DNA from 4 places in the Sphingomonas sp. FW306-1B-B10E genome. Region 4 is predicted to be linked to each of the others. Evidence: predicted binding sites of a transcription regulator. Region 4 holds the regulator's gene; each other region holds the start of a gene.
What was found. Region 4 encodes LexA, which represses DNA repair genes until DNA is damaged. Its sites were predicted from a motif close to GTTCCNCNCTTGTTCT; they were not measured.

Region 1 (7,561 bases), on a different contig from region 4:
CCCCTGGTGATCCAGCGCGTTCATGCCGATCCCGCGCAGCTCGAGCTCGGGCTGCTCAATCTCGCGGTAAATGCGCGTGACGCGATGCCCGATGGCGGGCGCATCGTGATCGCCGCACGCGAGGAGGAGGTCGGCCTGGGTGCGGGGATGAAGCCAGGAGCCTATGTCTGCCTGTCGGTGACCGACAATGGCCAGGGCATGGACGCCGAGACGCTCGCCCGCGCGATGGAGCCCTTCTACACGACCAAGGGCATCGGCAAGGGCACCGGGCTCGGCCTGTCGATGGTCCACGGCTTCGCCGAACAATGCGGCGGCAAGCTGACCCTGCGAAGCGAGGCTGGCGAGGGCACCACCGCCGAGATCTGGCTGCCGGTATCGGACGGAACGGTGAACGCGGCCCCCGCTGAGACGGGCGACAGTGAGCAACCGAGCTTCGGCACGCAGCTCGTGGTGCTCGCGGTCGACGACGATGCGCTGGTGCTCACCAACACCGCGGCGATGCTCGAGGATGGCGGGCACCGCGTGCTCCAGGCGACCTCCGGCAAGGCGGCGCTGCAATTGCTCAGCGAAAACCGCGTCGACGTGCTCGTCACCGATTTCGCAATGCCCGAGATGACCGGTGCGCAGCTTGCCGAGGCGGCACAGGCGGGCTGGCCCGGGCTGCCGGTGGTGCTGGTGTCGGGCTATGCCGAACTCCCCGAGGGCGCGGCGGTGGATCTGCCCAAGCTCGCCAAGCCGTTCCGCCAGGACCAGCTTCTCCGCTGCGTCGCGCATGCCGTGGCAGCGACACGCCCCGCGGCCGAGGTGCTCGAGTTTCCCAGCCGCAAACGGCGCTGATTACGGCGCAGGACTTCCCTAACCTCACAGGGGTTATGTTGCGGCGATGCTCGCCTATGCGATCCCCGCGCTACTGCTCGTCAATCTCTGGACGATGCTGCGCTTCCATGACGACAAGCAGCGCGCGATCGCCGGCAAGCGTCGGATCCCCGAAGCCGACCTGCTCTTCCTCGCCTGTATCGGCGGCACCCCCGGCGCCTTCGCCGCGCGCCGCCTCTTCCACCACAAGACGCGCAAGCAGCCCTTCTCGACCTGGCTGATGCTGATCGCCTTCATCCAGCTCGGCGCCGCGATCGGCTTCGCTCTAGGTTGAAGAGTCACGAAGCCGCGAGTCGGCGATCGCTCTGCTAGCGGGCATTGCCTCGTTCCAACCGCTGCGCCAACAAGCCGTGCATGAGAGCATTTGCGAAGGCGGTGGCGGCGGGCACTTTGGCTGGATCTATCCCTGCCATGATCGTCACCTTGCCGTTGGGTATCATCAACATCGTTGACCCCGTGGTGCCCGGTGAACGCGCCATCATGGCCTCCTTATGCCTCGCGCTATCTCCTCTGGCCGTATGTTTCGTTTTTGTGTTCACCGCCAGTCTGGTCATCGGCATCCCCTTCACGTTCATGCTTGAGCATGCCGGACTGGAGAAGGCAGCGATTTACGACATCGCCGGCTCCTTGTTGGGTGCACTAATCCCGGCCGCGACTTTACTTCTCGGTGCCGCGACCGACGGCTACTGGATCTGCATTCTCGGCGCGATCGCTGGCGGCACTGCGGCGCATGTTTGGTGGCTTGAACGGCACGCTGACGTATGACCGCAAACCATCCAGGCGCTATTCGCCGCGCGTGATCGAGATCGGCCTCCATTTCGCATAGATGACGCGCTGATACCGTCGCCCTACCAGCCAAACCGTCGTCGCCGTGGCGGTGCCTCGGCAGGCTCCTGCTGGATTTCCCAGCTATGGTTCTCGACGATCGCGGCGGGCACCGGCCTGCCGCGGCCGTCGCGCGCGGGCTGGAAGCGGAAGCGCCGCACGATGAAGCTGCAAGTCGCCGCGTCGAGCTCGGCGTTGCCGCTGGAGCGCGTCACGTCGCAGTCGCTGACATGGCCGTCGGTCTCGACATAATAGCGCACGCTCACCGTTCCGCCGATCCCCGCCTCGGCGGCGCCGCGCGGATAATCGGCGTCGCGCATGTCGCCGCGAATTCGGCGCGGGGGAGTCTCGTCGCCGCCATCGCCATCGCCGTCGCCCGAGCCACCGCTACCGCGCCCGTCGCCCTCGCCGCCGCTCCCCGTCCCCGGCCCCGCCACCTCGGCGCTCCCCGCCGACGGATCGCTTCCGACCCCGGCGATCGGCGCCGCCACCACCGGCGGCGGCACCGCGACCGGCATTACGGGCACCGGCGCGACGATCTCGGTAGGCTCCGATCGCAGATTGGGCGGTGAGGCCGCGCCTTCGGGCCGGCTGCTATGGATGCGGTGCGGCGCCAGCTTCTCGCGCGGTGGTGGAGGCGGCTCCGGGCCAACCTCGAACAGCTGGAGCGCCGCCTCGGGCGATGCGCCATTGCCGAGCGCCAGGCCCACCGCGAGCGCATAGCCGAGCAGCGCCGTCAACGCCGCCGCGCCCAACGCGGCCCGGCCGCGCTCCATCCGTGTCGATCGCACAAAGGTCATGCCGTCTCGCCGACACCACAGACCGGATGAACGAGCGCTGGCCCTTCATGGATGCATCGCTGCGATCAGCCGAATTCGACTGCCTCGAAGCGCACCGGCGCTCCGATCGCCGCATTGGCGAGCGCGCCCTCCCACATCACGCGGTTGCCGCGAATGATCGTGCCCACCGGCTTGCCGGTGAGCATCATGCCGGTGAACGGCGACCAGCCGCAACGCGAGGCCAGCCATGCTTCCTCGATCGTCCAGCGCGCATGCAAGTCGACTACGGTGAAGTCGGCATCATAGCCCACGGCGATCCGCCCCTTGCCGGCGATCCCGAAGATCCGCTGCGGGCCGGCGCTGGTCATATCGATCAGCCGCTGCAGGGTCAGCCGCCCCTCGGCGACATGGTTGAGCATCAGCGGCAGCAGCGTCTGCACGCCGGGCATGCCGCTCGGGCTCGCCGGATATTCCTTGGCCTTTTCCTCGATCGTGTGCGGCGCGTGATCCGAACCGATCACATCGGGAACGCCCTGGCGCAGCCAATGCCACAGCCCGTCGCGATGCGCGCCCGAGCGGATCGGCGGGTTCATCTGCGCCCAGGTGCCGAGCCGCGGATAGGCATCCTCGCCCGCCAGCGTCAGGTGCTGCGGGGTGACTTCGCAGGTCGCGATGTCCTTGTGCTGGCCGAGCAGTTCGAGCTCGGCGGGGGTAGTGACGTGCAGCACATGGATCCGCCGCTTCGCCGCGCGCGCCAGCCTCAGGATTCGCCGCGTCGCCAGCAGCGCGCTCTCGTCGTCGCGCCATAACGGATGCGACGCCGGGTCGCCCGCCACGCGCTCGTCGAGCCGCGCATTCATCCGCTCTTCGTCCTCGGCATGGATCGCGACGCGGCGCTTGCCCGACGCGAGCACCCGCGCGAGATTGGCGTCGTCGGAGACGAGCAGGTCGCCAGTCGACGCGCCCATGAAGATCTTGACCCCCGCCGTCCCGGGCATCCGCTCGAGCTCGGCGAGCGCCGCGGCATTGTGGTTGGTAGCGCCGACATAGAAGGCGTGATCGCACCACATACGATCCTTCGCCCGCGCGAGCTTGTCGTTCACTGCCTCGGCACTATCGGTATTCGGCTTGGTGTTCGGCATCTCGAACACCGCGGTCACCCCGCCCAGCACTGCCGCGCGGCTGCCGCTTTCCAGGTCTTCCTTATATTCGAGCCCCGGCTCGCGGAAATGGACCTGGCTGTCGATCACCCCGGGCAGCACGTCGAGCCCGGTGCAGTCGACCGTCTCGCCCGCGTCGCCGACCTGACCGATCGCGACGATGCGGCCGCCGCTGACCCCCACATCCACTTTGGCCGGTCCGCCGGGCAGATGTACGCGTCCGCCTTTGAGCTTGAGATCGACGTTCATCATGGCGCCCTCTTTCGTCGTGCGTCCTCGGCTCCTACCTGTTCCCCATGAGCGAAACCAGTCCCGCAACATGGCTGACCGACCGCGCGCTGCTGCGCCTCAGCGGTGAGGACGTCCGCGGCTTCCTCCAGGGGCTGGTTACGCAGGACATGGCGCTGGTCACGCCCGGTGCGCCGCAATGGGCGGGCCTGCTCACGCCGCAGGGCAAGGCGCTGTTCGATTTCCTGCTCTGGGCCGATGGCGAGGCGATCCTGATCGATTGCGAGGCGGAGCAACGCGACGCCCTCGCCCGCCGCCTGACGCTCTATCGCCTGCGCCGCGCGATAACGATCGAGCCGGTCGAGGGCGGCGTGCACTGGGCGCTCGACGGTGCGCAAGGCGTCCCCGACCCCCGCCTGGCCGAACTCGGGCGCCGCTGGCTCGGACCCCCCGGCGGCGCGCCTGCCCAAGGATGGCAGGCACATCGCCTTGCCCTGGGCGTGACCGAGGGCGCAACCGAGCTCGGCCAGGACAAGACGCTCTGGCTCGAGGCCAATGCCGCCGAGCTGAACGGAGTCAGCTTCACCAAGGGCTGTTATGTCGGCCAGGAAAACACCGCGCGCATGCACTATCGCGCCAAGGTCAACCGGCGCCTAGTGGTCGCCCCGCTCGGCGAGGCGGGAGACCGCACCCGCGCGGTCTATCCCGAGCTCGGCGTGATGGTGGAATTGCGCCGCGTCGAAGCGCTCGGCGACGCCCCCCCGCCCGCCTGGCTCGTCCCGGCGCTGGTTGCAGAGGCGCCCGCCGGCTAGGCCGTGTCCGCAGGACCTACCGCTACCGGCGCGAGCGCTGAAGGGCCGACGTTGGGTGGGAAGCTGACAGACGCTTCAACGGCATCAATCGACTAACGGTCAGTTGCAGGCACCGACGCGCCGGCCGGGGAGTTCCACCAGCGAGGCTGCGGGATGCTCACCAGATTGCGCGCTTCTGAAATTTCGAGTGAGAAGGGGCTGTCATCTTCGGACTTGATGTGGCTCGCAGGCCGGATCAGCCGAACCGTTCCGCGTATATCTGCGTCATAGACGCTACCGAACACTGGGCGCTTCTCATGAAATGCCTTTCGGAGCTTCATCAGATTGGATGGCGGGTTCAATACGCGAAATGACCCGTTCTCGCACGTCAGGGGAGACACGCTTATCGAAGGACCGTCCGATACCCAATCTGCCTCGTCACTTATGAGAAGGGTCACCCTGCCGGAAACCCGATCGCCATCCTTGTAGGACTTATTCACCCAACAAGGCGGAAGCGCTCGCTCTGTCGGTACGGCACATGCGCACGGTGCTATCAGGAAGCCTGCAAGGATCGAGCGCGCTATCATGCGCGACATATCCTGTTTGCCGTTAGCATCGGCAACAACCCTTTTCAGACCCGGAAATACCCCTTGGCAGGTTGCTGTCTGTCGCTTCTGGAATCCGCTGTGCCAGCGTCGAACGACTGCAACTGGGGGCGAAAGCGCCCGAGAACTTTTTGCGTCTTAGCGTTGCTCAGGGAAGCTGCCCAGGATCCGGTGGCGGCGTGCGGAACAGGCCGCGCGCGATGAAGCCGACCAGCCCGATCGCCGCGACCGCGGTGCTGCCGACGAGCGTCGCGAGGATCTCGACCGGCAGCGCGAATCCCGCCACGTGGAAGCCCGAGCCGAGCACCATGATGCCGACCGCGCTGGAATAGAGTTCGAGATACAGCAGGATGCGCCCCGCATAGGTCTTGCGCATCCGCCGGTCGGCCTTGACGTTCTTGATCTGCGAGCGCGCCAGCCGGTTGCGCAGCCGGACCGCCTCGAGTTCCTCGCTCTCGCGCAGGTCGTTGAGGTCGGGGCGCGTCTTCGCCTCGACCAACGCGGTCCCGGCATCGATCGCGTCGAGCGTCGGCTCAGGCGGCCTGGCGGGCGGCAAGGTCAAGGAAATACCGGCGGATCATGTCGGGCGCGATGGTCTGGAAGCGGCCATCGCCTTCGGCGTAGACGTCGGTCCACGGCGTATCGGGCTCGTGCGTCAGCGCGGAGAGCTTGAAGGCATGGAAGCGGCCATAGCTCTGATAGACCCGGTCGATGATCGCGGCTTCGTCCGCGTCCAGTCGCGCACGCGCAGGCAGGGCGGCGGTCTCGTCGTCGACGATCTCGGGAAGATACTCGCCGTTGCGGATCTCGCGGGTCACCGGCGCACGGCCATAGCTGCGCAGCGCATTCCACAAGTCGCGATAGACCGGGCCATAGTCCCAGGCCTGCGGGTCGTCGCGGGTGAGCTTGTCGCCGTTGATCGCGAGGTTCCAGCCATGCGCGATATAGACGAGCTTCTGGAGCTGCATCTGGGTGAGCGCGCGCCCTTCGGCCGCGGCGCGGCGGATGAATTCGTTGGCAATCTCGGCAGACCAGGCGGCCATCAGCGCTCCTTCGAGCACGCTATACAACAAGGCGGCACAGAAACGAAGCGGCCGCTCGGGGCCTGGGCCGCACAAAGAAAAAGGGAGGCCGGTTTCCCGACCTCCCCTTGTTCCTTGCAGTCCCGAAGAACCTGCGTGGCTTACTGACCCGAGCCCGGGCCGTACATGATTTCCACGCGGCGGTTCTGGAGCTCGCGGACGCCGTCGGCAGTCTCGACGCGCGGACGGCTTTCACCGAACGCTTCGGTCGAGATGACACCGTCGGAGATGCCGCGGCCCGAGAGATAGGCCTTAACCGCATCGGCACGACGCTGCGAGAGACCGACATTGTAGCTCGCCGAACCCGAACGGTCGGCGTGGCCCGCCAGCATGACCTGCGAGTTACCGCAGTTCTGGTAGTTGCTGATGGCGTTGTCGAGAATGCTCGAAGCCTCCGGCGTGATGTCCGACTTATCCCAGTCGAAGAACACGATGTACGGTCCGGGGGTGCACTGGACCGGCGGCGGCGGAGCAGGCTGCTCAGCGACCGGCGGCGGCGGCGGCGGCGCGGGGGTCTCAACGACCGGTGCAACTTCCTCAGGCGCGCCGAAGTTGAAGGTCAGGCCGCCCATGATGCTGTGCGAGCGGAAACGGCCGTACCAGTTGCGGCCACCGATATCGACCAGCTCGACACCCGGTGCGTTGAAGAAGCGATACTTCAGCGACACGTCGATGTTGTCGTTGATCGGCGCGCGGACACCCGCGATCGCCTGCCAGGCGACGACCGTGTCCGAATCGTCGATGCCATTGCCATTGCCGTTCAGGGCAAGGCGGGTCTTGACGCGCGCGACGCCGAGACCGGGGCCGACAAAGCCCTGGACGCCATCGTCGTCGCCGAAGTCCCACAGGCCGTTGACCATGAAGCTCAGCGCCGAGGTACGACCGCCGGCACCGTCATAGGTGCCGCCCGGTGCGAACGACGTGCCGCCGGCTGCATTGACGAACGGAATGGTGGTGGTCGAGCGCAGACCGGTCACGCCCGCCGAGCGATAGCCGACTTCGGCTTCGAGGCGGAACACGCCGAGGTCATAACCCACGGTGCCACCGACGTCATAGCCGGCGCGGTGGTCGACGGTCGTGCTGTCGATTGCAGCACCAACGTCCCAATCGATGTCTTCGACCAGCATGGCGCCGCCCTCGACACCCACGTACCATGCATCATCGCGTGCAAGTGCGGGCGTGCTGAGCGCGGTCGTCGCAAGTGCCAGAGTTACG
Region 2 (7,561 bases), on a different contig from region 4:
CCGACTGCGTCGGAGCCGTACAGGGCGGAGGCGCCGTCGGTGAGGACCTCGACCCGCTCGACCGCGGCGAGCGGGATCAGCGAGATGTCGGTGAAGTCCGCCTGGCCGCCCGAGCCCGGCATGCGCCGGCCATTGACCAGGATCAGCGTGGCATCGCTACCGAGCCCGCGCAAATTGGCGCTGGTGCCGAGGCCGATATTCTGCGTGGTCTGGTCCGCGGCGGTGAGGCTGGTGTCTTCGGTGCCGGTGCCGCCGAAATTCTGCGGCAGCGCCGCGATCGCGTCGCCGACAGTCCCATGTCCGGCGCGCTCGATTTCGCTTCGGTCGACCACGATCACCTGGGAGGCGCCTTCCGAGATGCCGCGGATGTTCGAGCCCGTCACGACCACGGTCTCGTCGCTTTCCTGCGCTGCGGCGTCCGCGCCCGCCCGCCTTGCGGCCGGCGCGGGCTGCGACCGTGCCGCGCGCGGCTTGGCGCGGGGCCGCACCGCCGCGGATTGCGGCTGCGGGGTGGGGCGCCGCACCAGGATGAATGCCTTGCCCGCCTGACGCACTTCGATCCCGCTGCCGTCGAGCAGCCGCCGGAGCGCCTGATCGTCCGAGAACCTGCCATGGAGCGCGCCCGCCCGGCGCCCTGAGACCAGCGTGCTCGAATAGAGCAGCTGGCGGCGAGTGATGCGTGCATAAGCGGCGAGCGCGTCGCCGAGCGGCCCTGCCGCGATGTCGAACGCGCGGACCTGTTGTGTCGCCTCGGCCGGCGCAGCGGTGACGATCACCGCCGCGCCAGCGAGACCCGCTAGCAGCACCGATCGCTTGCCCCCGACGATCTTGTCTTTATCCCCCATGACCTTCTCCCCGCGAGCCGGGGTTGCCGGCCGTTCACCCAAATCGCGCAATCGAGCCGCGATCGATGAAGTAACGCGCTGGTGCGGGCGCGACCCTAATTGCGGCTCGCCATTTATTTCGCCAGAAGCGTGGCTCAGCCGCGCGTGAGAAGGATAGCGTTTTTCGTGCGCTTTGCTTGCAGCGAGAACAATCCGGACACCGCAGCGACGAAGCTGGCAATATCGCCGGTCTCGAACGTGCCGTCGACCTTGGCATCCGCCAGGCTTGCATCGCCGAGGCGGATACGCTCTTCGCTATAGCGATTGGCTTCGGCGATTGCCTGGGCAAGCGGCGTGCTGCGGAAGATCAGCCGGCCCGAAGTCCAGCAGGTTGCGGCCTCGAGATCCACCATGGCGGCCTGCATCGTGCCGTCCGCCAGCAGCGTCGCGCGCTCGCCGGGGCGCGTCAGCCGTGTATCGCGGCCATCGCGGCCGCCGGCGACGAGCACCGCGCCCTGGGCGAGCACGACCGCGATCTGCGCGAGTGCGCGGCGGACGTCGAACTGGGTACCCAGCGTGCGGACCACCATGTCGCGGGCCAGCACTTCGAACGGTCGCTCGGGGTCATGGCGGACTTCGAAAAAGGCCTGGCCGCGATCGAGCGTGACGCGGCGGCTACCATTGCCCTGGTGCACGCGGAGCGCGCTGTCCGTGTTGAGGCGAATGCGCGACCCGTCGGCCAGGCGGACCAGCAATTGCTCGCCGATAGCGGTCTCGTAGGAGCGGCCCCGGCCGAGCAGCAGCCAGCCGGCGCTCGCCGCGACCGGAACCGCCGCCGCGCCGGCAAGCACCGAGCCACGGCGGGGCGGCTCGGCCGCCAGCCCCGGCTGCCGAGCCGCGGCCGCTCGAGCGCGTCGTGGACCGCGGCGGCCAAATCCGGATCGTCGCCGAGCACCCGCGATTGCCGCCACATGGCTTCGAGGCGGGCATAGCGCTCGGCATTTCCCGGCAGTCTGCGCCAGGCGTAGAATTCCTCGAGCTCCTCGGTGGTGACTGAGCGCGTGTTGAGCCGGGCCAGCCATTGGCCAGCCTGCTCGTCCGCGCGCATCTCGTCCGTCCCCATAGGCTTCGCTCTTCAGTCGCGCAGCGTCGCCGCGCACATCGCCAGCGCCCGGCCCATCCGCCACTCGACCGTTTTCACCGAGACGCCAACATGGCTCGCGATCTCCTCATAGGTCAAACCGGTAAAGCGGCTCAGTACGAAGACATCGCGGTAAATCGGCGGCAAAGCGAGGATCGCCTGCTTCATCGCCAGCGCCGCATGCTGCTCGGGCTCGATACGGCCGAGCCTGACCTCGTCCAGCGTGTCGATCGGGTCGGCAAGCCCACCGCGCACGCTGTTGCGCCGCATTTGGTCGCGCGCCAGGTTGACCGCGATGCGCAGCAGCAGCGCGCGGGGGTGGCGCTGCGCTTCCTCCGGCGAGTAGCGCGCCGCGCGCAGATAGGTTTCCTGGACGAGATCGTCGACCTCGAGCGGCGTTGCGCGCAGCCGCCAGGCGAGCGCCCGGCCGAGCCAGCCGGCGTGGCGTCGATAGAGCGCGTCGAGGATCAACCGACGCCGCGCCGCGTCCGCCTGCCTGTCCTGCTCCGCTCGCGGATCCGCGCCCGCCATGGCTCCACTCCCTGTCCGGGGGCGGCTTTGCTGCTCAAGGAATCCCATGCAGGCGCGGCGGCCGGCTATTCGCCGACGCTCGCGCACGCGTCTCCGCGCAGAAGGCGCGCGGGACGCGCCGGTCTTGCACAGGGGTTTCCACGCCCCTGCCGCCGATGCGTCGGCGGCAGGACCATGCTGTCCCAGCCGCCGGCGCTTGGCAAATGGCAGGCGAGCGCGGGGAGGGGGTCGGGTGTTGGAACCTTCGTGCAAAGGCCCGCTAGTTGCGGACGGTCCGCTGCCATTACCCCGGCTCCCGGACCGGCGCTGTTTCACGGCACCCGACCCCTCGAGCGTGCCCGCGCCGATCCCCCGCCGCAACCCGGCAGCATCGCGCGAATCGCCATCCTTGCCCGTCTGTTGCCACGCCTGCGGCAGGCGGGACCCTGCGTCGCGAGGGAATTTGCCGGTTCACTACCCGGAATTTGCCGAATCTCGCGCAGATCCTTGCGGGCGGCGCCGAGATCGCGCGGCGACTCGGCGCGTGCCGCGACAACGGTCCTGGGCCATGCTCTGCTGGCCCCTTAGCGAGGCGGATAGCGAGGCATTGCGTGCCTTCGAAGATCGGGCCGGACTGGCGGGACGCGGCCGATTATCGGCCGTTGCTGACGCTTCCTCGCCAGGCTTTTGCCTGGGAGTTTCTGCGCCGCAATCCGCGCTACCGCGCCGATGTTGGCGAGGCGCCCCCTGTCCGGCGGGCACGCGGTTTGCGCCTCCTCGCGGTCGAGGCGCCGCCGGGAGGTGCGGCGCGGTGGGGGCTGAGCTTTCCGCGAGGATCCCGAGCACGACGCCGGCACGGCCTGCCCGATGTGGCGCGAGGAAGTTGATCGCGGGGTGGTGACGGTGGACGCTCTTGCTGCGCCCGCGGGTGACCGCGACAGTCTCGACCTGCGGCGCCTCGCCATCGATGTGCAGCTGCTGACGGTACCGGGTGCCGCCCAGCAGCTGGTTCTAGGCGAGGGCGCCCGGCAGATCCATTTGTCGCTGCGCAGCGGTGCGCTACTGAGCGGTCCGGTGCGCCTGCGCTATGCGATCGAGGGGCTGCACGACCTCGAGCCCAAGCTCCTCACCCTGCGGCGACTCGCCGGCCTGTGGCGGCTCGGGCGGATGCCGGCGGAGCTGTTTCCGCGCGATCCGCGCGCGGATCGCTGGATCGCGCTGCTGCGGACGATCGATGCGCGGCAGGCGGGCGCCAGCCACCGCGACATCGCGCGTGCGCTGTTCGGGCACAGCGCCGTCGAGGACTGGCGCGACGGCGCCGACTTTCTGCGCTCGCGGGTCCGCCGCCTCGTTCGTCAAGGAGAGGCGTTGCGCGATGGCGGCTATCTCCGCCTGGTCTCTTGACGGCGCTCGCACGCGGGCTGCCGTGCGCGGCGGTCCGGCGGGCGAAGCCGCGCGAACGCGCCTGTCGCGGTGTTCGCTCCTCAACGGGCATCGTCTCCTCTTGCGCGCCAGCGCTTCTAAGGAAACGCGGCGGGTATCCGGCGTTTTCTCATCGCAACGATGGAGAAAGCGTGATGGGTGACGATAGCAGGAAGGTCGGATCGCCCGATCGCGACCGGATCGCGATGGGCGAGGATCATGAAGTGCGCTACTGGACCGTGGCGCTCGGCGTGACCCGGGAACGCCTGCAGCAGGCGGTGGACGCGGTCGGTTCGTCGGCGGACAAGGTCCGCCAGTATCTGCGCGATTGAGTGAACGGCGGGGCGGGGACGCTCCTCCCCGCCGCAAAACCGCAGGGCCGAGCCGGCCGCCCTCTCGGGCGCGCAACGGGTGCACGCCACATCGTCGCCAGGGCCATTCGGGAGCCGCGAGTTGGGGACGGGGCTTGGGGTGCTTTTCTTCCTCGGCCCTCAGGCAGCAACGCCCCTCTTTCCTGTCGTTCACTTTTCGTTCTAAAAAGACGTATGGAACGAGTCGCATCATCCTCGGCGCTGACAGCCGCCATCCTCGCGGCGCCCGCCTGGGCGCAGATTGGCCTCACGGTACGCGATCCGCGCCTGCGCCAGCGCGCCGCGCAAGCCTTGGCCGAGACAGTGCTGGAACGGCTCGAGGACGGCTTCGCGCCGGAACCGCATCCCGACCAGCTCGCGCTGGCACTGTGACCGAGCCGGCGTCCACGGCCCAGACCGTAGGGCGCTCGCGGTCGCACACGCCGTCTAGACAAGGGTCGGACCGGCAGGGGGCATTGGCCTCGGCGGGGCGATGGGACATCGAATAGCAGATCATGTCGGTCGCGGTCGCGATGCGCCTGGCATCTGAGGGCTGCTAGGACGATCGTCCGCGTAGCTGAGCCGCATCGCACGGCCTGCGGCAATGACGGCGAATGCGGCGCCAAGGACGTTCTACGTGCGCGATGTCTCGGCGCTGCCGGGTGATCCATCTCCAGAGCATTTGCATGGCGTTCAACGAATTGGAGCGAACACATGACTGACACCTTAGCGTGACCCGAGGCGAGCGAGGCGGACTATGCCAAGCGGCTGTTTGACGCGGTGCTCGATCTGGTGATCGGCCTGGATGCCGATGCGCGCGGGCAGGGCGGCTTCGTCCGTCCGCATGTGATCCGCTCGATCCTCCGATGTCGCCGCCACCGTAGACAATAATTGCGAGTTGCTGAAGACGCCGCGCGACCGCCGCGCCTTTGGTGACGAGATGGCCAAGCGCTATGCGGTGTGGGCGAAGGGATTGGCGGAAACGCCGGCGACCGATTGGACGAAGGTCACGCCGATCGGGCGTGGGACGGTCAACTGCATCGGGCATCGTCGGAGGCGGTCATCGCTATGAAAATGGGCTGGCCTCGCGTCGCTATCGAGGGCAGTTGAGAAGCGACTACCGCGGGCATGCCCTGGCCCCCCGTGCCTCGGCGCGTCCAGCGCCGCCTTAGATAAAGAGCGGGGCTGAGGACCCAGACTGCCGGCGCTGCGCGCCGGGCAGAGTGCGGCGCCAGATCACGGCCCCGCGGCACTCCGGCGACGCGGGCGGGCGGCGCGCCCGGTTTCGGCGCGGTCGACAATTGCCGTCCGATGCTCGAAGCCCGGTTCGACGCCGCTGCTCCGCCCGCTCTGCCGGTGAGCCTTCTTGTGCTGCGGCGTTGCCGCCGGCTAGACGCCGCTGGGGGCGGACTTTGATAGTCCTGGTGTTGCGGCGAAAAGCGTGGTGCGAGGAGCTGATCAGAGCGCCCGCGTGAAGTCATAAGGCTGTCTCGAGGACAAGGGTTCGTCGCAAACTTTGCGCGAAGGCAGCACGCCATTAGGGGGGCGCCGTCAGTCGCGCGCAAGCCGCTCTTCGCAGACCGCCCGGACCAGGTCGCGGAGCACCGCGACACGCTCGCCGAGCCAGGTCAGCTCTTCGGAGGTGATCTTGTAGTGCGGGGAGTAGCGCGCGTTCACATATGCCTGCCGGAGCAGCTCGAAGCGGCGCCGGCTGTCTTTGTCGTCGCGTGGCCATGCCTCGATTAACGTAGGCGCAATATCTTCAGCGAGTGAGCGAAGGAAGTTGAGACGATGCGACTTTGGACTGTACAGCGTTAGCACCAGCAGAACGCAGTGATAGAAGTGTTCTGCCGCCTGATGAAGCAAAAAGGCAGCCTTGTTCTGCATACTTTCTGCTTCCGCGAGCTCGCCTAGCCGAGCAAAATCAACCGCACTGAGAAACCAGCGCTCGAAATGTTGTCTGGCTTCGGCCGCGGCATCTTCCGGAGGAAGATTTCGTGGTGCCGCAAATGGGTTCTCTTCGGCCTCGTAGAGCGCGATCCCTTGCTTGAGGATGTCTACAAAAAATGGCCGCCCGCGCTCGAGCTGCCCATTTACGTCCCTGAGCGTGTGGACGATGAAGTTGACCGGCGCGCTGAGCGCCTGCGCTATGGTCACTTCGCGCATCAACCGGTCGTCGGCTGCCGCCCAATATTCGGTGATGTCCGTAAGCCGCTCATCGTTGACGACCACGAGGATGTCATAGTCCGAATGATAGCCGCCAATCGGATCATCGACCCAGTCTCCCCGCGCATACGATCCGTACAGCACCAGCTTGAGGATTCGCGCCGCTTTCCTTTTCGGGTCGGTCGTTCGCGCAGAAATCTCGGCGAATTCTTCGAACAGAATACGCACCAGCAGCGCGAGTTCGCGCTGCTTCGCCTGGGGCAAATGATCGAGATCGGTTCGCATGTCTGATCCGACTCTGGCAGGCATGGCCAGATTGGCAAGTGGGATGCGGTGCCGCTCGACCGACTTCGTATCAGCGAGTCAACGCGGACGGACAGCCATTTGGGCGCTGGGAGATTCCGCTTAGCGCGCAATCCCCGTCACTCACTGGCCCGGCACTCAGTCGCGAAAGCCGCCGCTTGTTCATGCAGCTAGGATGGCCACCATGGGGGGATAGCGGCCGGTCTGCTTTCGGGCGCTGCAGCGACGAAAGCGGACGTTCGTTCATGAAGCTCGTGTGGCAGCTACGCGCCCAATCCTGGTCGTTCAGCTTCGTTTCGGCGCCCCCCGGAACCGGCCGTTTATCGTCTTGCCTTGGCAGGGATGTGAACGACCGACACAAGGACGATGCTGGCCCGTGGGCTTCTACTAAATTGCGAACCCGAAGCGCAGCGTCCGGTCCAATTGAACGCCGGCGTTCGCTTCGTTCTCAGGATCATCGTCCTCTCATCAAACCGGGGCCAACGCCGCTCGGAGGCGGTCTGCCTGATCCTTCACGATCTGCCGCGCGTGCGCGCACCTGGGATCCATCGGATCCATATCTTTGATAGCCGCTGCCACCTGATCAAGGCGCTCGGCATAGATCCCGATCGTGGCCGGGCTTTGCGGGAATGGTGACGCTTCCCGCGGTGCAGTGAACGACATCCCGGCGTTGTACTCCCGGTTCGCCGGACCTGCAGGAAGCCTCGCGGCACGCTCGCCCAACGCACCGATGGCGTGCATCAGGGCGACGGCGGCGCTGACGAAGAGCGTTTTGCGCGGATCCGGGCGGGGCACCGCGTAGGCGCCGGCCAGAAGGCGCAATGCGAGAACATAGGTCGCATTGG
Region 3 (7,561 bases), on a different contig from region 4:
CCCAATCCCCCGAGCCCGCGCAACAGGACTGCGCAGAGACACGCTTCCGTGCGCCGGCTGGCTCCGAATTTCGATCCGGTCATAGTCGCCGTCTACCAACGCGGAGAGGTCGATATCGACGCTCTGCGCACTCGTGGTCGATCCAGAGCCGGCGACGCTGGCCGAACCATTGTCCGCGGTGGGCACCGGCGGCGTCGCCACGTTCAGCCTAATTGTGGCGGTGGACGAGCCGCCCGGCCCGGTAACAGTGTAAGTGAGGCTGTCTGCACCAAAATAATCAGTGTTCGGAATATAGGTGATCACGGTGCCCGAAATCGAGGCGGTGCCGTTGGCCGACCCCGTCGTGATCGCAATGTTGGTGAAGACACCCGCGATGTCGCTTGCGACATCGATCGTCGCCCCGGCGCTATTATATGGCACGGCGACGTCATTGCGACTGGCCGCAGTCGGCGCAGGCGGCGCGGCCACCTGCAGCGTGACCGTCGCCGGGGTAGAGGTGCCGCCGGGGCCCGTCGCGGTGTAGGTGAAGCTGTCGATCCCGAAATACCCCGCGGCCGGGATGTAGGTCACGACGTCCCCGGAAGCCGTCACGGTGCCGCGCGCCGGGCTGGTTGCGATTGCAATGCTCGTGTGGACGCCGCTGATCGAGCTGGCCAGATCGATCCCAGTCCCCGTGCTGTTATAGGTCACCGCCACGTTCGAAACGCTCGACGCTGCCGGTGCGGCCGGTACTTCGACCTGGAGCGTCACGCTTGCCGGAGCCGACGTGCCGCCGGGGCCGGTCGCGGTGTAAGTGAAGCTGTCAGGGCCGAAATAGCCGGCAATGGGCACATAGGTCACTACGTCGCCGGCCACAGTCACGGTGCCATGTGCCGGACTTCCGGCAATCGACGTGCTGGTGTGAACGCCGTTGACCGAGCTGCTCAGGTCGATCGCAGTCCCCGCGCTGTTGTAGGGAACTGCCACATTCGAGACGTTGGCGACCGTAGGTACCGCAGGCGTCTCGACTTGGACGTTGATCGTCGCAGGTGCCGAGGGGCCTCCCGGACCGGTAACGGTATAGGTGAAGCTGTCCGCACCATAATAGCCGCCCGTCGGCTTGTAGGTGATAACGTTGCCGCTCACGCTGGTGGTGCCGTGCGCCGGGGCGCTTGCCACGGACACGCTGGTGTAGACGCCACTGACCGAGCTGCTCACGTCAATCGCGGTGCCGGCGCTGTCATAGGGCACAGCCACCCCGGTGATGCCTGCCGCCGTCGGTGCGGCTGGCGCCGCCACCGTCAGGCTGACCGTCGCGGTCGCCGATGTGCCGCCCGGGCCGGTCGCCGTGTAGGTGAAGCTGTCCGCGCCGTAATAGCCGGCAGTCGGCGTGTAGGTGATCACGTCAGTTGCAACGCTTGTCGTCCCGTGGGCAGGCGCGCTCGCGACCGCGATGCTGGAGCGAATGCCGGTGATGGAGCCGGACAGATCGATCGCAATACCCGTATCAAAGGGCACATTGGCGCTGGCGTTTGCGGCGGTCGGCGCGGCCGGCGTCGTGACGGTGAGGCTGACAGTCGCCGGGGTCGAAGTGCCGCCGGGACCCGTCGCGGTGTAGGTAAAACTGTCGGGCCCGAAATAGCTGGCGACAGGCGTGTACGTCACAACCTCACCGCTGACGCTCACCGTGCCGTGCGCAGGTGTGCTTGCAGCCGCGATGCTGGAACGCACGCCTGTGATCGAGGTGGACAGATCGATCGCGTTGCTCGTGCTGCCGTAAGGGACGCTCACGCCGTTCAGGTCCGCAGCTACCGGTGCAGCCGGCGCAGTCACGGTGATGCTGACGATAGCGGGTGCCGAGGTGCCGCCCGCGTTTGTCGCAGTGTAGGTGAAGCTGTCGGCTCCGAAATAGCCGGCGGCTGGCGTATAGGTGATCGCCGTTCCGGAAACCGCGGCCGTGCCATGACCCGGGGGAGTCGCAACCGCTACGCTGGTCGCGGCGCCCCCCGACAACGCCAGCGGAATGGCGTTGTTCGAAGACTCATAGGCTATTGTCGCGTTCACCGTGCCGGCGACTGGTGCCGATGGCGCGGCGACCGTGAAGGTATAGCCACTCCCGACGCCGAACGGCGACCCTGGCCCCGTGGTGCTGTCGCGGGCGATGACGGTGAAGCTGAACGTGCCGTTCGTGGTCGGCGTGCCCGATAGCGAGCCGTCCGATGCGAACGTCAAGCCCGGCGGAATTGTGCCCGCAGCCCTGGTATAGGTATACGGCGCAGTGCCGCCTCCGGCGACGAAATTCCCAGAATACGGAATGCCCATGGTCGCGCCCAGCGTTGGCGCGGTCAACGTGAAGTTGGGCGAGCTCACGTTCACTGTGTAGCTGCGGGTGCCGCTATATGGCGTCCCAACCGACTGATCGGTAGCGGTGACGGTGAAGGTGTAGCTGACATTCGCCACCGTGGTCCTGCCCGAGAGGACACCGGCAGGCGACAGCGACCAGCCGGGCGGCAAGGCGCCGGCGGTGACCGCGAAACTATAGGTCCCGTTACCGCCCGACGCGGAGAGCGTCTGGCTGTACGGCGTGCCCGCCGCATTGTTCGGCAGCGTAGCTGGGTTCAACACCACTGTCGCCGGCGCAACATTAACGCTGTAGGACCGGCTGCCGGTATATTGCGTGCCCGTCGAGCTGTCGGTGGCAATCACGGTGAACGTAAAGGTGCCGCCGCCGGTTGGCGTTCCCGAAATCGTGCCGTCGCTGGCCAGGCTCAACCCCGGCGGCAACCCACCACCCGGCGTGGTGAAGGTATAGGCTCCAGTGCCGCCAGAAGCAGTGACGGTCGCGCTATAGGGTTGGCCCGCGACAGGATTGGTGAGCGATGTCGGCGCCACGACGATCGAAGGCGCAGCGATGCTCAGCGTGTAGCTCCTCGATCCGGTGTACTGGGTGCCAGACGAGCTGTCGGTCGCAACCACCGTAAAGGTGAACGAGCCGCCCTGCGTCGGCGTGCCCGAGAGCGTGCCGTTCGCCGCCAGCGTCAACCCGGCCGGCAACGGACCGGCGGTCGCGAAGTTGTAGCCCGCCGTGCCGCCGGCCGCGCTGAAGGCGGCGCTGTAAGGCTGCCCGACGCCCGCAGCGCTCAGCGACGCCGGCGAAACGGTGATCGTCGGGGCGCCGATCGTCACCGTGTACGCTCGGCTTCCGCCATAAGGCGCAGCAGGTCCGGTGGTGCCGCTGTCGGCAGCGGTCACCGTGAAATTGAACGTTCCCCCGGTGGTCGGCGTGCCGCTGAAAGCACCGTTGGCGCCAAGCGTGATACCGGGCGGCAAGGTGCCCGTGGCGGTATAGGTATAGGTGCCGTTACCCCCGGTTGCCGATAGCATCGGCGTGTAGGGCGTACCCACGGCGCCGGCTGGCAGTGTTGCCGGGCTCAGCGTGATCGCCGGCGCCGCGACTAGGATCGAATAGCTGTTGGCGACCGAATACGGTCCGCCGCTGCCGGCGCTGGAACTGTCTGTCGCGCGGATGGAGAAAGTGTAGCTACCCACGGCGGTAGGCGTGCCGCTGATCGTGCCGCCGGAGAGCGTGATGCCGGGGGGCAGCGCGCCGCCGAACACCGCATAGCTATAGGGGGACACCCCGCCGCCTGCGACAAAGGTCTGCGAATAAGCGGTGCCGGCGGTCGCGCCGGGCAGCGCGCCCGCCGCGGGGGTGAGCGTCAGCGACGGCGCCGAGACCACGAGCGTCAGCGTACCGGTCGCCTGCGTGAACGCGGGCGCCGAGCTGTCGGTAAGGTTCGCGGTGAAGGTGAACGTGCCGCTCGCCGTGGGCGTGCCCGTGATCGAGCAGTCGGCGTTGAGCTGGGTGCCCGCGGGCAGCGCGCCCGAAGCAAGCGTCGTACTGCAGCTGTATGGCTGTGTGCCGCCCGACGGAATCACTCGGACGTTCGACAATGTGGCGCCGCGCGTGCCGCTGCCCGACAGAGTGCCGGACAGGCTCGGATTGTTCACCGTGATGGTCACCGTTGCGACATTGGAGGTGCCGCCGGCGTTGCTCGCGGTATAGGTGAAGCTGTCGGTGCCACGGAACCCGCGCGCCGCAGTATAGGTGACGACACCGGTGTTATTGACCGACACCGTGCCCAGATTGGCGGTCGTTGGGGATCCCACGGCATAGCTGGTGGGGCTGTTCGACACCTGGCCCGCGATGCTGAACGCAGTCGGGGTATCGGCGCCTGCGTTGTAGGTGATGCCAGTCGTCAGCGTGTAGTTGTTCGCGACCGGCCGGGGCGTGTAGGTGAACGTGTTCGTCGGCGAATTGCCGCTGTTCTGGCTCTGGCCGTTGGTGGCGAATGCCCGGACAGTATGCGAGCCAGCGGCGAGCGCGGTCGGCTGAACCTTGCTCCAGGTGCCGCTGCCAGTGGCAGTGGTCGTACCAATCGAAACGCCGTCGATCAGAACCGTAATCGTCACGTTTGCATCGGACGAGCCTGAATAGGTTGGCGTGTTCGATCCGACCGTCGCGCCGTTGGCGGGCGTCGTCACCACCGGCGTCGCAGGCGGATCGCTGTAAACGAACTGATCGGCCGCGCTGGTCGCGCTGGTGCCGCCGGCGGTGGTTACCCGCACGTCGACCGTGCCGGTGCCGGCCGGCGCCGTCGCGGTGACCTGCGTGTTACTGTTGATGGTGAAGCCCGATGCGGCCGTTCCCCCGAAGACCACGGAGGTGGTGCCGCTCAGGCCCGTGCCGGTGATGGTGACGCTGGTCCCACCCGAACTGGGCCCGGACGTGGGGGCGATCGCATTTACCCTGGGAGTGGCGATGACGGAGGTCGAATCGGACGCCGTGGCGGTGTTCGATGCGCCGCCGCCGGACAATTGAGTCGATGGCGTGAGCGGGCTCGACGCATTGCTGGCGAAACTGGTGTTCAACGTGATCGGCGGGCCGGATCCTGCCGCAAAGCTGGTGTTGCGCGTGCACGAGCCCGACTGGCCCGACCCGCTGCAGGTCCAGCCCGTGCCGGACGCGCTGACATAGGTCATCCCGCTGGGCAGCGTGAATGCGGCGGTGAGAGTCGCCGTGCTGGTCGCACCACCGGAAATGCTCGGCGTAATCGTGTAGGCGAGCGAACCACCCTGCACGGCGTTGCCGCTGTGCGCCATCGTCACCCCCAGCGTAGTGCTTGCCGAACAGCTCACCGTGATCTGGACGCTGCTGCCATTGGCCGACGGGTTGGGAATGGGATTGGAATCATAGGGCGGGTAGTTCGACAGGCCCATCTGCAGATAGTCGCCGGGGATGGTGCCGGTGAAGGTGAACGAGCCGCTTCCGCTCACTGCCGTCGATTGCGGAAGCGTGTTCGGCGCGACGGTGGTACCGCCGTTCTGCGTATAGATGACGTAGACGTACGCACCCTTGGTGTTGCCCGACCAGGAATAGTTTATCGTTTCGCCATTCGCGAGCACCTGCGTGCCCGGATCGGTGAACTTGTCGGTGCCGTTCCCGCTCGAATCGACCGTGAAGGTGCCGCTGAAAGTGTTGATGGCAGTGCAGCCTGCCGATGCCGCCATCGCCTGGGCCGGCGCGAGGACAAACAGCCCTCCCGCAAGCGCCACGCGTAATTGCCATCGAGCGGACCAGGAATGCCGCGCGGGCGTGCGCTGCTGTCCTGCCACGTCGCTGCAATCTGCTGCACTCAAGCTAGCAGCCAAGATCCGACCGAAGGCCGACTGCACCTTCTCCAGACACCAACCCATGTGAAACCCCCCGGCGCCTTCTCAGGCATCCTGGCCTTATAGAAGGTCCTTCCCTTAAGATTATGTGCAACCACAAAAAAAGGTGTTCATCGAGGTAAGCAATTTCTCGCTGCCGAGGCGGCGTGTGCATGGCCAGATGCCGTAAACCTGACGGTACGGTGCTTGCTGCACGCAAGCCGCAACGCCACCGCCCGATGGTGTGATGGTCGCTTGGGTTATCGAACTGTCCGTATGGAGAGCAGTGCGCGGCTCGCACGACAGCCATACTCCCTTTCCGGGACGGACTGCGTCGGAGCGCCAGCTTCAACCAGTTTCGCTTGGTTGCGTAAGACCTGCCCTATGCCGACAGCGGTCGAAGGGGCGGACCGCATCACGTCGGAATGGGGCTGGAAGTCCACAGCAATATCCGCAGCGTCTGTAGCATCGCTTGACGCGACACGGACTTGTGGGGAACATAATGGGAACAAGTGAGTCGTTGTTCCCTTATGCCTGCCGAAGCCGTCCTTGCATCCGACCGTGCGCATATGCTCGCCGAGCTCAAGGCGCAGATCGCCGCGCCGGTGGCGAGCTGCGCGCCCTTGCTGCCGTTCGGAATCGAAGCGCTTGACGGCCGGCTGGCGCCCGGGGGGCTGGACGGCGGCGGCCTGCACGAGGTCGCTGCCACTTCGCCGACCCTCGGCGACGATGCCGCTGCGACCCTGTTCGCGGCAGGCGCGGCGGCGCGGTTCGCGGCCGGGTCCCACGCGACTGTAGCATGGGCGCTGACCCGGTTCGATCTCTACGCGCCGGGACTGGAGCAGGCAGGGCTGCCCCCCGGAAAGCTTCTCTATTGCGAGGCCCGGGACGATGTGGCCGCGCTGGCGCTCGCTGAGGACTGCCTGCGTGACGGCAGCTTCGCGGCGGTGGTCGCTGAAGTGAAGGCAGCCGACCAGACCGCGACTCGCCGCCTCCAGCTTGCCGCAGCGGACGGGCGCACGCCGATGCTGCTGCTCAGGCGCTGGGCACGCGCGTCGCGCGATCCCCTCGAGGCGCCTTCGGCCGCCTGCACGCGCTGGCGCATAGGCTGCGCGCCGTCGGTGCCGCTGGCGCATCCCGGCGTCGGGCGCGGCTGCTGGAATGTCGAGCTTGCCCGCCAGCGTGGCGGCAACCCCTTTTCTCTCATAGTCGAGGCCTGCGATGGCAAGGGTCGCCTCGCTCTACCTGCCCCAGCTCGCGATCGAGCGGCTGCGGCGGCTGGAGCGGAACGCCGCGCCGCCTGAGCGGCCCTGGTCCCCCGCACCGATCCTGCCGCCGAGCATCGACGACGACCCGGGAGCCTGTTCGGCCCCGCGCGGCGGCGGCTGGCGTCCCGGCGCGCGCTGGGCCCAGCACGCTCCGGCCGGGCGGGAAGCGGAAGCGGCGCGAATTGCGGCGCTGCCTGCCCATCAGCGCCCGCCGATGCGCATGCTCGGGCGGCGCTCTGAGCCAGTGGCGCATCCGTTTCGCGCAATGCCCGCGGACGAAGGCGCGCCCGTTGCCGCCCGGACCTTGCCCCGCGAGGCCATGCCCGCGCCGGCGCCCGCTTTCCTGTCATCGAGACGCCCCACCGTGCTGGTCGAGCGAGTCGGCCAGCGCGAGGTGGTGACTGCCGCCTGCCCGGTGGCGCTGTCGCTCGACCTCGTGCCCGGCATGGCGGCGGCGCATGCGCGGGCGCTGGTCGGCGATCTCGAGGTGCGCGACGCCGATCCGGACGGCGATCGCGACTGGCTCGAGCGGCTGGCGCTCCATGCCGTCGGCCGGTGGACGCCGATCGCGTGCTCCTCGGGGCCGGACGGGCTCTGGCTCA
Region 4 (7,561 bases):
CATGTCGTCGAGCTCGCTGTTGTTGACGGTGACCGCGCCCTGGACCTGGTCCTCGATCGTGACACTGCCCTCGCGCGGCGCCTTGAGGCGCAGGACGAAGGGCGCGCCTTCTGGGGCCTCGCTCGCGTCGCGGTCGCGCCAGCGGCCGTCATAGCGCAGCGGCTGCTTGTTGGCGCGCTGCTCGGCGCGCATCGCCTCGAGCTCCTCGGCGGTCGCGAAACACTTATAGGCGTGGCCGTTGGCGAGCATCTGGTGCGCGACCTCGGCGTGGCGCGCTGCGCGGGCGAACTGGTAGACTTCCTCGCCGTCCCATTCGAGATCGAGCCAGCGCATCCCGTCGAGGATCGCGGCGATCGCCGGCTCGGTCGAGCGCGCGCGATCGGTATCCTCGATGCGCAGCAGGAACTTGCCGCCGTGGTGGCGGGCGAACAGCAGGTTGAACAAGGCGGTGCGCGCACCGCCGATATGGAGGTACCCGGTAGGCGAGGGCGCGAAGCGCGTGACGACGGGCTTGCCGCCGGTATCAGATGTTGCGCTCAACCGCGCGTGCTCCCAGACTGTGAAATCGATGGCCAGCTCAGCCGCCGAGGCCCCTAGCACGGGGTTGCCCGCCCTTCAAATGGGGGCGCGGACGGCGCTTCGCCATGGCAATCGCCGTATCGAGGAATGGCTCGAGGCCGAGCGCGAGCAATTGGTGCTGTGGCTGCCGGTGATGCTCGGGGCCGGGATCACCGCGTGGTTCGTGCTGCCCGATGCCACGCGCTGGATCGGGTTCATCCTCGGCGGGCTCGCGCTGGCGCTGGTGGCGATCGCGCTGCCGGGTGGGGGCAGGGCGCCGCGGGTGGTGGCGATCGCCGGCGTGGTATTGGCCGCGGGGTGCGTGCTGATCTGGTGGCGGAGCGAACGCGTCGCCGCGCCGGTGCTCGCGCGTCCGGCGGTAGTGATCGTCACCGGCCGCGTCGAGCGGGTAGAGCAGCTTCCGGCGCGCGAGATGGTGCGCATCACCTTGGCGCCGCTCGGGCATGCCGACCTGCCGCCGCGGCTGCGCGTCAACCTCGCCGAGGCCGATTCGGTGGCGGGGATCGCGCGCGGTGCGGTGATCCGGCTGCGCGCGCGGCTGATGCCGCCGCCGAGCGCCGCGGTGCCCGGCGCCTATGATTTCGCCCGCGTCGCCTGGTTCGCCGGGCTCGGCGCGACGGGCAAGGGCTTCGCGCCCGTCGAGGTGGTCGCCCCCGCCGCCGCGCCGGGCGCCGATCTGCGGACGCGGCTCTCCGCGCATATCCAGTCGCGGATCGCGGGGAGCGGCGGCGGGATCGCCAGCGCGCTCGCCACCGGCGACCAAGGCGCGATCGCCGAGGCGGATTCGGACGCGATGCGGCGCTCGGGGCTCGCGCATCTGCTGTCGGTGAGCGGGCTCCACGTCACTGCCGTGACCGCGGCGGCGATGCTGCTGGTGCTGCGGCTGCTCTCGCTTAGCCCGACACTTGCCTTGCGCTGGCGGCTGCCGCTCGTCGCAGCGGGGGCGGGCGCGCTGGCGGCGATCGGCTATACCTGGCTGACCGGCGCCGAAGTGCCGACGATCCGCTCGTGCGCGGCGGCGTTGCTCGTCCTGCTTGCGCTCAGCCTCGGGCGCGAGGCGATCACCTTGCGGCTGGTCGCGGCGGGCGCGTTCGTCGTGTTGCTGCTCTGGCCCGAGGCGCTGGCCGGGCCGAGCTTCCAGCTGAGCTTCGCCGCGGTGACCGCGATCGTCGCGCTTCATGAGAGTCCGCGCGTCCGCGGCTGGTTCAAGCCGCGCGAAGAAGGGCGCGGCCGGCGCCTGCTGCGCAGCCTCGCCTCGCTGCTGCTCACCGGCGTCGCGGTCGAGCTCGCGCTGATGCCGATCGGGCTGTTCCACTTCCACAAGGCCGGGATCTACGGCGCGCTCGCCAATATCGTCGCGATCCCGCTGACCACCTTCGTGATCATGCCGCTCGAGGCGCTGGCGCTGGCGCTCGACCTTGGCGGGATCGGCGGGCCGGTCTGGTGGCTGACTGCGCGGGCGCTCGACCTGCTGCTCTGGCTCGCGCACACCACTGCCTCGGCGCCGGGGGCAGTCGCGGCGCTGCCGGCGATGCCGGCCGGGGCCTATGCGCTGATCGTCGCGGGCGGGCTGTGGGTTGCCTTGTGGCGCACGCGGGTGCGCTGGGCGGGCACGATACCGTTCGCAATCGGGCTGGGCTGGGCGCTGCTCACCCCGCCGCCCGACCTGCTGGTCACGGGCGACGGCCGCCACCTCGCAATCCGCATGGCCAATGGCGAGATGGCGCTGCTGCGCGACCGCGCCGGCGATTATACCCGCGCGATGCTCGGCGAGAATAGCGGCGCCGAGGATGGGCAACTCGCGTTGCTCTCCGAGGTGTCGGGGGCGCGGTGCAGTCCCGATCTTTGCCTGGTCGAAGTGACGGCGGGCGCGCGGCGCTGGCGGGTGCTCGCGACGCGCAGCGGCTATATGGTATCGTGGCGAGAGATGGTTGCTGCGTGCGCCGCCGCCGACGTGGTGGTCAGCGAACGCCGCCTGCCGCCGGACTGCCACCCGCACTGGCTGCGGCTGGACCGCGACACGCTGGCGCACACGGGGGGCGTGGCAATCAATTTCGCCGATGCCCGGGTACGGACCGTTCGGGGCGGCGGATCGCATCCCTGGCTCGCCCCGCTGACCGTGCAGCCGCCGTACCAGGGCGCTACGCCAGCGAAGGCGAGGTGGCGCAACTCCCGTCAGATGAGGACCTTCGCTCGCGAACGGACCCCATCCCGACCCAGCGTCAGGTAAAAACTGCCCAGCGCTGTTCAGGCCGTGCCGGGGGCCTGGCTGACCTGATGCTCCTCAGGGAGAGGGGGCTCAGACGCGCCCGCTCCTCAATACCGTCGCAGCAGTCCCGCCAGCCGGCCCTGTACGCGCACCTGATCGGGGCGGTAGCGCTGGGCGCTATAGTCGCGGTTCGCCGGGTCGAGGCGGACCATTGCGCCTTCCTTGCGGAAATATTTGAGCGTCGCCTCGCTATCGTCGATCAGTGCGACGATGATCTCGCCGTCGCGCGCAGTCTCGGTGCGGCGGATCAGCGCATAGTCGCCGTCGAGAATGCCTGCCTCGACCATCGAATCGCCGGCCACTTCGAGCGCATAATGTTCGCCCGAGCCGAGCAGCGCCGCGGGGACGGGAAGCATCGAAGCACCTTCGAGCGCCTCGATCGGGGTGCCCGCGGCGATGCGGCCGTGGAGCGGGATCTCGATCACGTCGTTGGCCGGTGTTGGTGGCGTGGCCTTTGCGGGTGCCGAAGTTGTCAAAGTTGCGGGCTGCGCGCCGTCGCCCTTGGCCGGCTTCTTGACGTCGCCGCGCTCGGGCATACGGAGCACTTCGAGCGCGCGCGCACGATTGGGCAGGCGCCGGATGAACTCGCGTTCCTCGAGCGCGCTGATCAGCCGGTGCACGCCCGACTTGGACTTGAGGTCGAGCGCTTCCTTCATTTCCTCGAACGAAGGCGAAACGCCGGTCTCGGCCAAGCGATCGGCAATGAAGCAGATGAGCTCGTGCTGCTTGCGGGTGAGCATCCCAATCCTCCTGTCCAGAACAGACACGGAACGTTTATGCAATGTTCCTGGCGCTTGTCAAGCGAGGTCGAGGATTTCCACCGAGTCGCCGGTTTGCGCCGTCGGCGCATGGGGTTCGCGGATGACGAGACAAGTCGCGCGGGCGAGCGCCTGGAGCATCGCACTGTCCTGCAATGTCGAGGCGAAGACCCGGTCGCCGCGCATCTCGGCGCGGAGATAATCGGTGCGCTCGCCATTGGCCGGTAGCGGCTCGCCGAGCGTTGCGGTGCGCGTTCGCGGCAGCGGATCGGCGGCGCCGGCGAGGTGCGCGACGAGCGGGCGGACGAAGAGCAATGCCGTGACGAACGCCGAGACCGGGTTGCCCGGCAGGCCGAGCACGATCAAGTCCCCGCGCTTGCCTGCCATCATCGGCTTGCCCGGGCGCAGCGCGATTCGCCAGAAGTCGATCGCCGCACCCGCGGCGACCAGCGCCGGGCGGACGAGATCGTGATCGCCGACCGACGCGCCGCCGCTGGTGACCAGCAGGTCGGCATCGACGGCGCGAAAGGCGCGCTCGAGCACATCCTGGCGATCGGGCAGGATGCCGAGGTCGATCAATTCGACGGGCAGATCGGCGAGCTGCGCGGCGAGCATCAGCCGGTTGGTTTCGGGAAGCTGGGACTCACCGATGGGGCTGCCCGGCGCGACCAGCTCGTCACCGGTCGCGGCGATCGCGACGCGGATCTTGCGACGCACCGCGAGCTGGCCGTGCCCCGCGGTGCCGGCCAATGCCAGGCGCGCGGGGGTGAGGCGTTGGCCGGCACGGACGAGCAGGTCGCCCTCGGAGAAATCGAGGCCGCGGCGGCGGACGTTGCGCCCTTGCGATGGCGGGCCTTCGCCGGCGAGGCGGAGGGTGTCGCCTTCGCGCTCCGCTTCTTCCTGGACCAGCACGGTGTCGCTACCCGGCGGCAGCGGCGCACCGGTGAAGATCCGCACCGCCTCGCCCGAGCCCAGGGTGCCGGCGAAGCCGCGGCCGGCGGCGCTCTCGCCGATCACGCGCCACGGGCCCGGCAGGTCGGCGAAGCGGAGCGCATAGCCGTCCATCGCGGAAAGGTCGGTGCTGGGCTGGGTCCGCAAGGCGCGCAGATCGGCTGCTGCCCAACGCCCGCCGGTGGCCGCAAGCGGGACGTGCTCGGTCGGTAGCGGCAACGCCAGCGCGAACAGCCGCGACCAGACCTGGTCGAGAGGGAGGAGCGGGGACATCGCGTCAGCCATGGCCGCGAAGGCGGGCGCGACGCAAGCGCTAGGTTCGTGCGACCTGCGTACCTGCGGACGCGCCTGCCAGCCCCATTTCAGGCACCCCATCTTGTGCGATGATGCGCCGGAACCGCGGCATTGCCGAAGCACGGCGGTCACCGAAGAGCTGATGCGCCATGGCAATCCCGCCGAGAGCGACGATCGATCCGCCGAGCAGGTCGACCATATAGTGGCCACCGACTGGAACTGCCGCTAGCCACATGAGCCCATTGATCGCGACCAGCGGGATCCGCAACCAGCCGGCTTCGCGCCAGGCGGCCCAGACATAGAGGATCGCCATCGTGCCATGAAAGCTCGGGAAGGTAACGATCCCTTCCAGTTCGAGAAGGTTGATTGGTCCTGGCGCGCCGCTGCGCAGGTTTGCGATGGCCCGGCCATAGCTTTCCGCATTTGCAGGAAATGCGCTGCCTGTTGGCCAATAATGCGCGAAGGCGGCGCGGGCGGGGAAGAAATGGAAGATCACCACGGTTACTGCGAGCGCGAGCCCATAAGCAGTAAGAAACAGATAGATACGTTCCGGACGGTCGCTCCTGCTCAGCAGGAACAGAATCAGCAACGGCATCCACGCGAAACTCGAATAAGCCATCTCCAGGACGTGCAATATCGCCGGCCAGGCTTCCGCCGCGGCCCGGGCCGCTGGCCAGCGGAAGCCCAACGCGTCGTCCGCACGGTCGAGCAATGCGTCGGAAAAGCCGGAGGAGTGCCGCATCGACACATAGGTCAGTACCGCTCCCAAAGTGCCGGAAATCACGAGGATCACGGCACCTTCCAGGAAGCGCACCAATCCAGCCTGCGTCGAGAAGGTGTGGGGAGGCCGGAGGAGACAGACGAGCGCGCCGGTCGCCATTGCGACTGCCCACAGGATCGAGTCGGCGGCGAGCGACAGGCTGGAGAGGCCGCAGAGCAGGATCGCCAGCAAGGCGGCGACGCCCAAGGCACACCAAAGAATGTTGCGATTTGCGCTGTGCATGACGATCCCCCGGCCTGCGAGGTAGCGCCCTACGTATTAATACTGGGTTCCCGGAGGTGCCCGCGCCGCTGTGTCGACGCTCCGATCCCTAGCCAGGCTCAGCGCGGCGTCTGTCCGCTCGATACGAGGCTCAGCTCGCGCGGGCGCAGCGGCAGGCGGAATTCGCAGAGGATGCGGTTGTGCCGCGATTCGATGACGTTGGCCGGTCCGCCGCCGATTTCGGGAAGAGACACCCAGAGCTGGGCGCCGGGCGCGAACATCGCACGGGTCTCGAGCTCGACGAGGTGCGCCGTCAGGCCGCGGACGCGGGCATTCCACCAGCGCACGCCTTCGCGGACGCTGGCGGGCGCGTCGAGGCGGATCGCGTGCTTGTCGGGGATCAGGCCGTCGCCCTCGGGATTGAGCGGCGTGGGCGCGACGGCGGGAGCCGCGCTGGCCTGCGCGCGCTGGACGTGGCGTAGCCACGGCATCAGCGTCTGCCAGCCTAGCTCTTCGTTGAAGGCGATGCCGGCATGGCCGTCCTGCGTCCAGCGGACTACGCCGTCGAGCGGGCGGAGCGTATCGAAGGTCAGCTGCACGGCGTCGCCGATCGCCAGATCGAGCTTGGTCTCGATGCCGACGCCGCCCTGCGAGATGTTGCGGGTGCGTGCGTGCTCGACCTTGCTTCCTGCGCGGATCGAGACGAGCTGGTTCACCTCGACGCGCGGCATGCTGCGGCGCTCGGCGGGGAGGTTCGCCAGCGTCCGCGCCAGCGTGGCGATGATGTCGATCGGCTCGTCGAAGAGGAAGCCGATCTCGCCCTCGGCGCGCCAGTCGATCGTGCCCGGGATCGCCTGGCCGCTGATCATTTCGAGACACAGAGGCTCAGCCTCGGCGAGCGCTGCGTCGATCTGGAGCGTGGCGCCTGCCGACGATAGCCGCTGAAGCGAGCAGGGGAGGCGCACCTCGTCGCCAACGAGGAAGGCCGTATCGAACGCGGCCTGCGCGTCGGGCTGCTGGCGGACCGCCTGGGGACGTTCGGCCGACAGCGAGAAAATCGTGGCCGACCTGAGTGCTTGAATCATCCTGCTTTTCCAACGCGGCCCCGGGGCGAGCAATGCTTAAGCGGCCTGAAAGCCAGGTTAATCAAAGCGGTTGTAGAATCCCTAATTCGCGGGACAGCTTGAGCGGGACGCCGCGAAGGCTTGGCCAAGGGCGCGTCAGGCGGACCAGTCGCCGGACTTGCCGCCCTTCTTCGACACGAGGCGGATTCCGGCGATTACCATTGCCTTGTCGAGCGCCTTGGCCATGTCGTAGACCGTCAGCAGTGCGACGCTCGCGGCGGTGAGCGCCTCCATCTCGACTCCGGTCTTGCCTTCGGTTGCCGCAGTGGCGGTCACGGTGACGCCGGTCTCATCGAGCGCGAGATCGACGGCCACGCGGGTGAGGGGCAGCGGATGGCACAATGGTATCAACTCGGCGGTCCGCTTGGCCGCCATGATTCCCGCGATCCGTGCGGTGGCGAGGACGTCGCCCTTCCTGCTGCTGCCGTCGCGGATCGCCGCAGCGGCTTCGCGCGACATCGTGATGCGGCCCGTGGCGACTGCCTCGCGCGCGGTGACGGGCTTGCCGGCGACATCGACCATGCGCGCGGCGCCGGTTTCATCGAGGTGGGTGAGAGTCATGCGCTCCTTCTCCCCTTGTGGGAGAAGGAAGGGGCCCGCTCGC

Region 1: the regulator LexA is predicted to act here: its motif matches at 6,406-6,421, upstream of AC3WJI_RS13650 (Panacea domain-containing protein).
Region 2: the regulator LexA is predicted to act here: its motif matches at 4,417-4,432, upstream of AC3WJI_RS02165 (DUF6771 family protein).
Region 3: the regulator LexA is predicted to act here: its motif matches at 6,186-6,201, upstream of AC3WJI_RS19305 (ImuA family protein).

The regions. Positions count from the first base shown of each region.
Region 1 covers NZ_JBYSXG010000033.1:37,384-44,944, forward strand. The annotation lists gene AC3WJI_RS13615 (hybrid sensor histidine kinase/response regulator) at 1-837, shown strand, start outside; gene AC3WJI_RS13620 (DUF1294 domain-containing protein) at 884-1,150, shown strand; gene AC3WJI_RS13625 (hypothetical protein) at 1,288-1,641, shown strand; gene AC3WJI_RS13630 (energy transducer TonB) at 1,725-2,501, opposite strand; gene AC3WJI_RS13635 (dihydroorotase) at 2,567-3,889, opposite strand; gene ygfZ (CAF17-like 4Fe-4S cluster assembly/insertion protein YgfZ) at 3,937-4,680, shown strand; gene AC3WJI_RS13645 (hypothetical protein) at 5,413-5,820, opposite strand; gene AC3WJI_RS13650 (Panacea domain-containing protein) at 5,798-6,307, opposite strand; gene AC3WJI_RS13655 (OmpA family protein) at 6,448-7,561, opposite strand, start outside.
Region 2 covers NZ_JBYSXG010000003.1:65,588-73,148, forward strand. The annotation lists gene AC3WJI_RS02135 (TonB-dependent receptor domain-containing protein) at 1-845, opposite strand, end outside; gene AC3WJI_RS02140 (FecR family protein) at 980-1,675, opposite strand; gene AC3WJI_RS02145 (RNA polymerase sigma factor) at 1,960-2,496, opposite strand; gene AC3WJI_RS02150 (transcriptional regulator domain-containing protein) at 3,087-3,362, shown strand; gene AC3WJI_RS02155 (DNA -binding domain-containing protein) at 3,379-3,879, shown strand; gene AC3WJI_RS02160 (DUF3606 domain-containing protein) at 4,053-4,229, shown strand; gene AC3WJI_RS02165 (DUF6771 family protein) at 4,443-4,640, shown strand; gene AC3WJI_RS02170 (HEPN domain-containing protein) at 5,799-6,698, opposite strand; gene AC3WJI_RS02175 (ferritin-like domain-containing protein) at 7,185-7,561, opposite strand, start outside.
Region 3 covers NZ_JBYSXG010000067.1:7,817-15,377, forward strand. The annotation lists gene AC3WJI_RS19300 (Ig-like domain-containing protein) at 1-5,550, opposite strand, end outside; gene AC3WJI_RS19305 (ImuA family protein) at 6,261-6,995, shown strand; gene AC3WJI_RS19310 (DUF6504 family protein) at 6,913-7,561, shown strand, end outside.
Region 4 covers NZ_JBYSXG010000008.1:2,392-9,952, forward strand. The annotation lists gene gltX (glutamate--tRNA ligase) at 1-540, opposite strand, end outside; gene AC3WJI_RS04710 (ComEC/Rec2 family competence protein) at 620-2,809, shown strand; gene lexA (transcriptional repressor LexA) at 2,896-3,588, opposite strand; gene AC3WJI_RS04720 (molybdopterin molybdotransferase MoeA) at 3,646-4,830, opposite strand; gene AC3WJI_RS04725 (phosphatase PAP2 family protein) at 4,871-5,818, opposite strand; gene AC3WJI_RS04730 (PilZ domain-containing protein) at 5,953-6,918, opposite strand; gene moaC (cyclic pyranopterin monophosphate synthase MoaC) at 7,054-7,518, opposite strand.